DNA from 2 places in the Bernardetia sp. Wsw4-3y2 genome. Region 1 is predicted to be linked to the other one. Evidence: riboswitches for the same ligand, from Rfam matches in the RefSeq annotation. Region 1 holds a riboswitch; the other holds the start of a gene.

Region 1 (5,809 bases):
TAGAAAAAGCATCTATATTTTTCAATATAATTTCTTTTTCTTGGTGTGCTGTGAGTTGAACTTGTTTTTTGCAAAATATCTTCCAAGTTGGATAAATGATAGATTCATCTTTGCTTACCCAAGCTCCTGTCCAATCAAAGCTCTCTTTAGAAATATTTGAGAACACAATTTTGTAAAAACCTGCTGCACCAGTTGGTGAAGGTTGATTTTTATACAAAACTATATCACCTTGTTCATTTTTATTTCCTTCCCAAACCGACATAATAGGAATAGCTACTGAGCTACTATAATAATGCACATACCAACGAGAACTATCTGAATTAAACTGACGAATACTGCCTGAATGTTTTCCATCAGCCTTTAGAGTTTGGTCTTGAATAGCCATTCCATTCATGATATATTTGAATTCCCAAGTCATGGCAACTGTATCTGACCATTCTGTCTGATTAATTCGACTGACTGATTTGCAATTACATTTTCCAATTAAATCAGCATAATCTAAAATTTCTTTTGGTGCATCTGCATTTGGTGTGCCATACTGATTTTCTAATGAAGGTTCATTTTTATAAGTGCTTTGAGCTTTACAAATTGAGATAGAGAAAAGCAACAAGATAAAAAATGATACTAGTGTATTTGTTTTCATTTGATTGAATGTTTTTTTATTCAAAGAATTTTTCTAGCTCAAGTTAAAAAAATAAACAACAAAAAAGGCTTTCAAACTAAATAAGTTTAAAAGCCTTTTTATAATTTTGGTTCTATATATACTTTGAAGTTATTTAAGAATGGACATTTTATGGAAGAATGAACACTTTATCCGTGTTCTGGTCTTAAACAATTTCTAACTAACTTCGATAATTTTCTTCATACAAAATTTTTCGAATTTCTAATTGTTTTTGAATAATTTCATCACTTATTTTATCATCATTATATTCATTTTCAATTATTTGTTCTTCTATGCTCTTTGTTTTTTCTTGCGATTCATTAGGATTGATTTTAAATCCAAGTATGGTAACATCGTCAGTTTGTTTATTTAGATTTCTCCATTTAAAAAGGGTTCTTTTAAAGACAAGACGCTGTTTTTTCATAGGCTGCTCATAAATTTCTAGCAGAAGTTTTCTTAAATTTTTACTATAAAATTTTGTATTATTTTTTCCTCCAAATTGGTCTTGATAACCATCAGAATACATATAAAAAGTAGTTGGAATAGAAATATCTATCTGATGATTTGTAAAATCTCTAGGTATAAACTTACGAGTAAATGTTTGTCCTATACTCATTCTATCTCCTTTTATCGCCTTTATTTTTCCATTCTGTATATAAGTAAGAGGAGCTTTAGCACCTGCAAAAGAGAGTTGATTTTGATTACTATCAATTGTACAAATAGAAATATCCATTCCATCTCTCACATCATTTCTACTGATAAATAACGTAGAAAAATAATCTTGTAAAGCATCTAAAATAAGAGAAGGTTGTGTAATTCCTTTTTCTATAATACTATTCAAAAGGCTTTCTCCTATCATTGTAAGCATTGCCCCTGGAACGCCGTGCCCCGTACAGTCTCCAAGAGCAATTATTTTTTTGTTTTTTACCTCTTTACACCAAAAAAAATCGCCTGAAATAATGTCTTTAGGACTATAAAACACCATATAATTTTCATTTCCCAAAATTTGAGTTAATTCCTTTGATGAAGGAAGCATTGCTTCTTGAATACGCAGGGCATACTTAATGCTATCCATTGTATGTGTATTGGCTTTACTTAATTTTTCAGATTGTGTCTTTAACTCTTCCGTTTGTTGGGAAAGTTCGGCATTTGAAGCTATAAATTTTCTAGCTGATTCGCTGGCTACATAATTGAAATAAGCTGTAATTGTAACTACCATTATACCAGCACTTATTAAATTCATTATTCCAAATGTAAATACTCCTGTTTCTGAAATTTCTTGTAGAGGTGCAAAATTAGAAGTATAAAAATAAAGAGCTAGATAAGAAAAAAAAGCAATCCCATTAGAAATATAAGAAGTCATACCAAAACGACCTGTTAAAAACGAAGTCATCATTGCCAAAAATAGATAATAATGAAAGTTAGAATCCCAGCCTATAATAATAACTGCACAAATAGCGTGAAGAATAATTTCTCCTATAGCAACAGTTAATAGTGTAGACGTATTTGAGTCAATTTGTCTGTTTGCCATAAAAATAACAGCAAAAAGAAAACAACTAGCTATATTAAAATATGCCATTGAATATACTCCAAAAATCAGAAAGCATATCAAAAATACTACATGAGCAGAAAAACCTAAAACTCCTACCATCGTAAGAATAGCAAAATCTCGGTGCTTTTCAGGAGCTAAGTGTTTTGGAACACGTAAAAATGGAATAGAATCTAGCATGAACTATCTAAGAGAGTTTAAAAAATGACTATTGCCTTCTTTGTAGCTTGTTTTTTATTAAATAACATACAAAAAATAATGATTGAAAAATAGTATAAAGGCTAGGAGGTAATAGTTGGAGACATAACTAGATTATATAGATATAGTTTTATAAATTTTCTGATTTATTAGAAAAATTATATAAAATTAGAAATTATTTTATTCCATTTGTCTTAATTTTTCAGCTTTTGCAATTGCTATATTTCTATTCTTTTGAATAGAAGCCGAAATTAAGAATACTTATTTCATATAAAATCCAAATAGGAATTCCGATTAGACACTCACTAATTATGTCTGGAGGAGTATAAGAGCTATAGCCGTTGTTGGTGTCTCTACCGACGACCATCAAGAAAGGAAGTCAAAGTGAACCTTCAAAAAAGAAAACTTTTTAAAATATCAGTTGTCAATTATAAAAAAGATAAAACGCCTTATACTTGTCAAGTTCAAATCTTTCCTCTTTATTCTAATGAAGTCACCCATTTTATGGCTCTAGAAACACAAATAAGATAAATCTAGTAAAGGGCGATAAAATAATACAAAATCATTTCACAAAAAACACTACCTTTGCAGCTTGAAAAGGTGGTGTTTTTTATATAAAAACACTGAAAAGGGAATACGGTCATCATTTTATGTGATTTATTCCGTAACTGTACCCGCAACTGTGAATTTGGTTTTTTGATAGTTATCAAGTAATTCTACTTCAAAAAATAATTGTGTTCTACATACCACTGCCTAATTATAAATTTATTCAATTCGTAATTTTTAATTAGTTACACTGATTATTTCATAATTCGTAATTGATTTAGGTGGGAAGGTCAGCAATTTTTCAAATCAGTCAGGAGACCTGCCTTTTCTATTCTTGTACTCTCAGTTCGGGAAAAAACTAGAGTCATTATTTTATTTTATTCTTTTTAATTTTTATGTCTATTCGTAATTCTAATTTACGTCCAAACTTTTGGACTCTGTTTTTGTATGTTCTTATTTCAGTTTCTGTTTTTTCTTCTTGTAATGATGACGGAGAAAATACTCCTGATATTCTTGAGGGAAAATATGCACAAGGTTATTTAGTAGTTAATGAAGGTGTTTTTGGAATGAATAATTCTTCAGTTGGACACATCTCTACATCTAATAGTGTTACTCAGCAAATTTTTCAGACCGTTACTGGTGATAGTTTAGGAGATCAACTTCAATCTATATCTATTTTGGAAGATGAAGCTTATTTGATGGTAAGTGGAAGTGATAAAATTGAAGTTGTACATAGAGGAACATTCGAAAGACAGGCAACTATTTTTGATACTACCACCTTCAAATTTGCAAACCCTCGTTATCTTGCTGATGTTGGAAACAATAAAGCATATATTACTACTTGGGGAAATTTTGGAGATATTCCTGCAAAAATTTTGGTTATAGATACTCAAACAAAAAAAATTATTACTACAATAGAAGCTAGTTCAGGTGCTGAATATGTAGTGTTTGACAGTAAGACTAAAAAAGCATTTGTTGCTAATACTTTTGGTTCTACTATTTCAGTTTATAACCCTTCTAGCAATGTATTAGAAAATACAATTGATATTTCTCCAAATAGTCCAAAAGATATGCTTTTAGATAAAAATGGTGATATTTGGGTGACAGCATCTCCTTTTGGTTCTTCAACTGGAGCAATCTATAAGATAAATACATCTACAAATAGTATCGAAACTACTATTCAATTGAATGCAGGAAGTGAAAATGTAGGTGGACAGTTAGCTATTAATCCAAGCAAAGATATTTTGTATTATAATTTTAGCAGTGGAATCTATGAGTTACCTATTACTGCGACAGCTCAAGCTACAACTCCAATTATTCAGAATGGTGCTTATGGGGTAAGTATTGACCCTTCAAATGGTGATATTTGGGTAGGAATTGCTAATTTTCAAGGTCCAGAAGGAAATGAAGTAATACAATATGACAATAAAGGAACTCTAAAAAATACATTTACTGCAAGTGCAGGTCCTAATGAAGTTATTTTTCTTCCTTAATAATCTAAAATTAATACTATTTTATTTCTCCCTATTAAAGAAGTTGTCTCGTCTTGAAATAATGTTACAGTTTTTTAGATAAATTATATATACATCAGGCAGTTTCTAAACTGTCTGATTTTTCTTTTTTATAGGTTCTTATTTGAACATTTTCTTCTTGATTCTTTATTATATATTTGTACGCTTTGCTCTACCAGTTGTTTCATCCAAGTCAAATAAGATTGTTGAGTTTCTAGTAAAATTCTTGTTTCAAAATATGCATTGACATGTTCTGCAACTGCATTTTCGTAGGAATTATAAGATTCTGTAATACTACACCGAATACGATTTTTAGTCAAAATTGTTTGATATTCATCACTACAATATTAGGAAGACACATCAGAAAAATAAAAAACCACTTTTAGAGTTTATTTTCTAAAAGTGGTTTTTTGTTGGACTTTTGACTTCAAATAAATAAAGGCTACTCTGTCTCTACTTTTTTGACATTATCATCAGGGTGTCTGTCGATAAGTTTATTAAGAGGATCAATTCCAGCTTTTACAGGCTTTCCTTTTACTTTAATTTTTAATGTAGAGTTTTCTTTTGTGATTTGATGTTTTTCAAGATATAAAAGAGGAGCAAACTTATAACCTTCTGCATTTGCTTCGGTTGGTTCTTCTCCATAAACTCCAATATCTATCCATTCAGTCAAAGGCAATTCAGTTTCTTTTCCTAAAGAATCTGCAACTACTTTTCCACTAGAGAGTTCTAAGGTAACTTCATACATATCATTACCCAAATCTTTATAAGTTGCATTTTCGACTTGATTTTCATAAAAAGTAATGCTTTCTACTAAATCAGTAATCAAATATTGAAGCGAATCAGGGGTAACAGCTTTTATTTCGTTGGTCAAATCAGTTGTAGTTGGATAGTGTCCTTCACTAAACTTCCATTTATTGAGATAATTTTTCAAGGCAAGATTTATTTTATCTTCGCCAATATAATCCTGCAAAGCATACATAATCAAAGAACCTTTACGATAATGAATATATTGCTGTCCTTCTACCAAATCTAAAGGAAGCTCTTTCTTTTTTTCATTACTTCTTCCTCTTAAATAACTATTCAACTCATATATCAAGAATTTTTGAACAAGTTCTTTAGGATATTTATGTTTCATTACCATCAAAGCCGAATATTGAGACAGCGTTTCAGAAAGCATTGTACTTCCCTGCACAGGAGCTTCTGTAACTTGATGCCCCCACCATTGATGTGCTGTTTCATGTGCTGTAACATAATAATTCATATCAACATCTTCTTGCTTCATATCTAACATAAAACCAATTTCCTCTGAATAAGGAACTGTATTGGCAAATGATTGAGCAA
Region 2 (5,809 bases), 1.4 Mb from region 1:
TATCGTACTGATTTGGATAAAATGAATTTTCTATTTCTTGATTTTTGCGTTTTGCAATCGAATAATACGAACGAGGATCTTCAGGAGAAACATTAGTAGGACAAACAATAACTTCTGCACCCAAAGCACGTAGGATATCAATTTTCTCTTGTGATTGCTTATCTGAAACCGTAAAAATACACTTATATCCTTTTGCAATGGCTGTAAGTGCAAGTCCCATTCCTGTATTTCCAGATGTTCCTTCAATGACAGTTCCACCTGGTTTAAGAAGTCCTGCTTTTTCAGCATCTTCAATCATTTTTAGTCCAATACGGTCTTTCATAGAATTACCTGGATTAAGGTATTCTACTTTTACCAAAATTGTTCCTTTGATTCCTTTGTTTACGCTGTTGAGCTTTACAAGTGGCGTATTGCCTACTGTGTCGATGATGTGATTGTAATAACGCATAGTTATTTTTTGTGTTTTTTGAGTATTTTTGCTGTGTTGTTTATACAGAGATTTAAATGTTACAAAGGTAGGAAAAAAACAGTAAATAGGAATTCGGAAACTGTTTTTCGTACCACAAAAAAATAGCTCTAGAATTTTTTTGTAATTCTAAAGCTATTCTGAAATGAAAATAATTTTAAGATAGAGCAAACACAGTGTATTTAGTTTATAGGAGTTGGTTTTTTGTTTTCATCTATTGCTACCAACGTAAACTCACCTGTTATTGCTTTTTCTCTAGTCTCTGAATACATTTGTTCAATATAAATCTCTACACTTATTTTCAAACTGGTATTACCAATTTTACTGATTTTGCCAATCAGTTCTATAATTGTACCTGCAGGAATAGGATGTGTAAAATCAATTCTATCACTACTTACAGTTACCATTTTTTGTCTAGTAAAACGAGTAGCTGTAATAAAAGCAACCTCATCCATCAAGTACATGGCTGTTCCTCCAAATAAAGTATCATAATGATTTGTAGTATTAGGAAAGACAGCTTTAAAAATATGTGTTTGAGCAGCTTTTATTTTTTCTTCTATTTCTTGTGTCATTATTTTATTTTTTTAAATCCATAAACACAATGCCTACAACCACTTTTGCAACAAGAATTTCTTAATAAATGGTAGAGTTCAGTAAATACCCAATAGCCATTTTCTTTGTAATAATGTACATTTTCTATCAACGATTCTCTAGCAGGAAAAAAATAATTTTGAGAGTTATTTACAAGTGTGTTTAAGTAAATCAAACAGTCTTTACAAAGGCAATCAAATTGAGTTTTACTCAAAAAATCTATAGTTTTTTTGCTAATAGTTACTTGATTACACTGACAATTACTAATATCATCTGTTTTACAAATAAATTCTATATTACATCTAGGACAAGTTTTAGGTGAGTATTGTGTCATTTTTTTGAAAGAAATACAGACAGAAAAAATATATTACTTTTCTGTCTGTATAATTTTAGGGTTATAAAATTTCTGTTTCAACTGCTGTACGCAATTCTTTAGCAGCACTTACCATTTCGGTCATGGCTTTTTTGGTTTCTTCCCAATGGCGAGTTTTGAGTCCACAATCTGGATTTATCCAAAGCTGGTCTATTGGAATATATACTTTTGCTTTTTCCATTAAAGCGACCATCTCGGTTTTTGAAGGAACTCTAGGCGAGTGAATATCATATACACCAGGTCCAATTTCATTTGGATACTTAAACTCTGAAAAAGCATCTAATAATTCCATTTGTGAACGGCTACATTCTATCGTAATTACATCAGCATCCATAGAAGCAATATTTTGGATGATGTCATTAAATTCAGAATAACACATGTGAGTATGAATTTGTGTATCATTTTCTACACCACTTGATGCAATTCGGAAAGCACCAACTGCCCATTCTAAATAGGCTGCCCAATCTTTTTTACGCAAAGGCAATCCTTCACGAATAGCAGGTTCATCAATCTGAATAATTTTGATATTCGCTTTTTCCAAATCTGCAACTTCATCTCGGATAGCTAAAGCAATTTGATTACATGTTTGGCTTCTAGGTTGGTCATTTCTTACAAAACTCCATTGTAAAATTGTAACAGGACCTGTTAGCATTCCCTTAACCCATTTTTTAGTTAAAGATTGTGCATAAGCTGTCCAACGTAATGTCATGGGATTTGGTCGGAATACATCTCCATAAATAATAGGAGGTTTGACACAGCGAGAACCATAACTCTGTACCCAGCCATTTTGTGAAAACTCAAATCCTTCTAATTGTTCACCAAAATACTCTACCATATCATTGCGTTCAAATTCTCCATGAACTAATACATCAATTTCGGTTTCTTCTTGCCAACGAATAGTTTGTTCGGTTTCTTTGGCTATCAAATCATCATATTGTTGTTGAGTGAGTTCGCCCTTTTTAAATTTTGCTCTCCAACTCCTTACTTCACTCGTTTGAGGAAATGAGCCAATAGTTGTGGTAGGAAACAATGGTAATTTCAATGATTCTCTTTGGACTAACTTTCGTACTTGAAAATCAGATTTTCGCTGTGTATCTTTTTGTTTAATAGTAGCTACACGCTCTTTTACAGCTTTATTATGAATTAGTGTAGAGGTTTTACGTTTTTGATTAGTCTCTTTATTTTCTTGAAGTTTGTTTTGGGTTACTTCCAAATTGTCGCCATTGGCTAATTCTTTGAGTGTAACTACTTCTTCGATTTTCTGTTTGGCAAATGCAAGCCAATTTTTCACTTCTGGTCTTAGTGATTTTTCATTGTTTTCGAAGCTCAAATCACAAGGACAATGTATCAAAGAACAAGAAGGAGCAATCCAAACTCTTTCTTTACCAATTTTATCAATAGTCTTTTGGATAATAGACAGTGAATTTTGAAAATCATTTTTCCAAATATTTCTGCCATCAACAATACCTAAGGAAAGATTGGTTTCAGTTTTTATAAAATTGGTAGTCAGAATATCTTCTAGTTGAGAGGGACAACGCACCAAATCTACATGCAAAGTCTGAATAGGCAAATCTAATACAGTACCCAAATTGTCACCATAGCAATCAAAATAATTAGCTAAGATAATGTGCAATTGAGGAAACTTTTTTGCAATTAAATTATAGGTTGTTGTTATGGCAGCCTGTTCTTTTGATGTTAAATCTAAGGAAAGATAAGGTTCATCAAATTGAATATGTGTTGCTCCATTAGCTATTAATTCTTCTATTACCTCTATATAAACAGCCAATAAATTAGGTAATAAATCTATTTTATCAAATCCAGTTTCTTTTTCTTTTCCCAATAGCAAATAAGAAACACAGCCAATCAAAACAGGTTTAGGAGTAAAACCCATTTTTTTTGCTTCTAAAAACTCATTAACTACTTTTTTGCTAAACCAAGAAAATTTTTGATTCGCTACAAATTCGGGTACAATATAATGGTAGTTGGTATCAAACCATTTTGTCATTTCCATTGCTGTTACATCAAACCCATTTTTTTGATGTCCTCTTGCCATAGCAAAAAGCAAATCTATTTCAGCAACTTGATTGTCTTGTGCTAATTCTTGATACCTTGGAGGAATTGCTCCGACCATTAAAGTAGTATCAAGTACTTGGTCATAAAAAGAAAAATCGTTACAAGGGATTAAATCAATTTTGGCATCAAGTTGAATTTGCCAATTGTGTTGGCGAATGGTTGTGCCTGCTTCCAAGAGTTGCTCTTGGTTGATTTTAGCTGACCAATACTGCTCAGTCGCTTTTTTGAGTTCACGCTGACTACCTATCCTCGGATAGCCTAAATTTTGTGTACGCATGGTATTACTTTTAAATAAATGAATAATTTAAAAGTTCTTATTGCTTACAAATTCACAATGTTTTGGCAGATAGAAAAGACAAATGTAGATAGTAAAAAGGCACACTTATCCCATTAAATAGAAATAAATAGGTAAAACTATTTATCACACTATTTTGAGATAAAATATACCAACTCAACAAACTGCTTCATTCCACGAAAGCATTGTCAAATACGAAGAAGGCAGGTCTCCTGACTTGTATCATTTTTACCGTCCTTCCCGTTTTTGACAGTGGACAACAAGGATAAAAACTATTGAGATACTTACAGTTGCGGGACAGCTTGTGATTTGCACACAATTCCCTATTAATTTACGTAACGTAAAACCTTTTTCGCTTGATAAAGAAATTATAACAAAGAACTATAATTCAGTATCAAAGGTAGTAATAAAATTTAATTCTACATCTATTTTATTTAAGCCAATGGACTAATCACTCGTCTAGCATGTCGATACGCTTTTTGCCAATATTCGTATCTAAACAAAGGCTCTTCGACAACTCCTCTTGATGTAGAAGTATGAATAAATTCCAAATCATCTCTACTATCACCTGTTTTGGTAATAATTCCGACATGGCTAATACGATTTGGGTCGCTTCCTGTGGCAAAAAAAACCAAATCTCCTGCTTCTACATTATCTATAGAAACGTCTACTCCACTTACAGCCTGCGAACGTGAATCTCTTGAAAGCTCTATACCTGCTTCTTTGAAAGCCAAATGAGTAAGTCCAGAACAATCCAAACCATTGCTAGAAACTCCTCCCATCACATGCTGTGTTCCTAAATAAGTACGAGCTGCTTCAATTGCTTTTTGTGCGATAGCATCATGATTTCCAGAAACATTATCTGAAATATGTCCCTCTGAATGTGTATGAACAGTAGAGTTTGGATTCGCTAAAGTTTCAGCTTGATAACGAGTAAAAATTTCATCAAAAAGTTCTTTATGAACTCGCAAATCAATGACTGCTTTTACTGTCTTTCCATTTTCTTGAATAAATTCGATTCCTTTCATAATTGAGATTCTCTAAGATTTTAGCCTACGAATGTATAGTTTATTTAATTTTGAAAGATACTAATTTACAAATTGAATTGATATAAATCAAACTTTTAAAAAGGTAGTCCTGATATGGTAGAAATAGAAATAAGAAGCTATAATAAAGAAAAAAGATAATTGTATACAAATTTCAAAACTATTGCTTTTAATCAACCGTTAGTGAATTGATAGTAAAGATATTATCAAAACTAAATTATAAAAAACGATAGCTATATATAAAATTTTATGGAACGCAAATCACAAGACAACATACCCACTAGCAAAGTACAAAGAGCTGCCAAGTTTGCTAAAACAGGAGTAAAATTAGGTGCAAATTACGTAAAACACTATGCTAAGAAAACAATAAACCCAAATCTTAGTCGTCAAGAATTAGATGATGCTAATGCTAGTGATGTATATGATACATTGAGTGAATTAAAAGGAAGTGCTTTGAAGGTAGCACAAATGATGTCGATGAGTGAAGGAATGCTTCCAAGCGCATATAGTGAAAAATTTAAAATGGCTCAATATACTGCGCCCCCTTTATCCTTTCCATTGGTTGTCAAGACATTTAAGCAGTATTTGGGGAAAAGTCCGAATGATATTTTTGAGCAGTTTGACAAAGAGGCAATGAATGCAGCCTCTATTGGACAGGTTCATAAAGCAAAAATTGGAGACAAAACTTTTGCTGTCAAAATTCAATATCCAGGAGTGGCTGAAAGTATAGATTCTGATTTGAGGATGGTAAAACCATTTGCCATGCAGATTTTAGGACTTAGCGAGCGTGATTTGGAGATTTATATGAAAGAAGTAGGCGACATGCTAAAGTCTGAAACCGATTACAATTTAGAATTAGCACGCTCACAAAAATTAGCTAAACTTACAAAAGAAGCAGTTCCAAATGCTATTTTTCCTGAATACTACCCTGAATATTCATCAGAAAGAATTCTGACAATGGATTT

Evidence for each region. A riboswitch is a leader RNA that binds a small molecule or an ion and turns the genes downstream of it on or off. The one in region 1 is predicted to bind cobalamin.
Region 2: it holds a riboswitch for cobalamin, as region 1 does, so the genes downstream of both, metE (5-methyltetrahydropteroyltriglutamate--homocysteine S-methyltransferase) here and V9L05_RS20225 (DUF5074 domain-containing protein) in region 1, are expected to answer to the same signal.

What each region holds. Positions count from the first base shown of each region.
Region 1 covers NZ_CP147017.1:4,802,619-4,808,427, forward strand. The annotation lists gene V9L05_RS20215 (DUF4440 domain-containing protein) at 1-643, opposite strand, end outside; gene V9L05_RS20220 (SpoIIE family protein phosphatase) at 843-2,390, opposite strand; cobalamin riboswitch at 2,990-3,296, shown strand; gene V9L05_RS20225 (DUF5074 domain-containing protein) at 3,350-4,447, shown strand; gene V9L05_RS20230 (hypothetical protein) at 4,576-4,785, opposite strand; gene V9L05_RS20235 (M1 family aminopeptidase) at 4,908-5,809, opposite strand, start outside.
Region 2 covers NZ_CP147017.1:3,364,515-3,370,323, reverse strand. The annotation lists gene V9L05_RS13665 (cystathionine beta-synthase) at 1-448, opposite strand, end outside; gene V9L05_RS13660 (acyl-CoA thioesterase) at 649-1,038, opposite strand; gene V9L05_RS13655 (cysteine-rich CWC family protein) at 1,038-1,391, opposite strand; gene metE (5-methyltetrahydropteroyltriglutamate--homocysteine S-methyltransferase) at 1,453-3,780, opposite strand; cobalamin riboswitch at 3,983-4,164, opposite strand; gene V9L05_RS13645 (C40 family peptidase) at 4,233-4,826, opposite strand; gene V9L05_RS13640 (AarF/ABC1/UbiB kinase family protein) at 5,094-5,809, shown strand, end outside.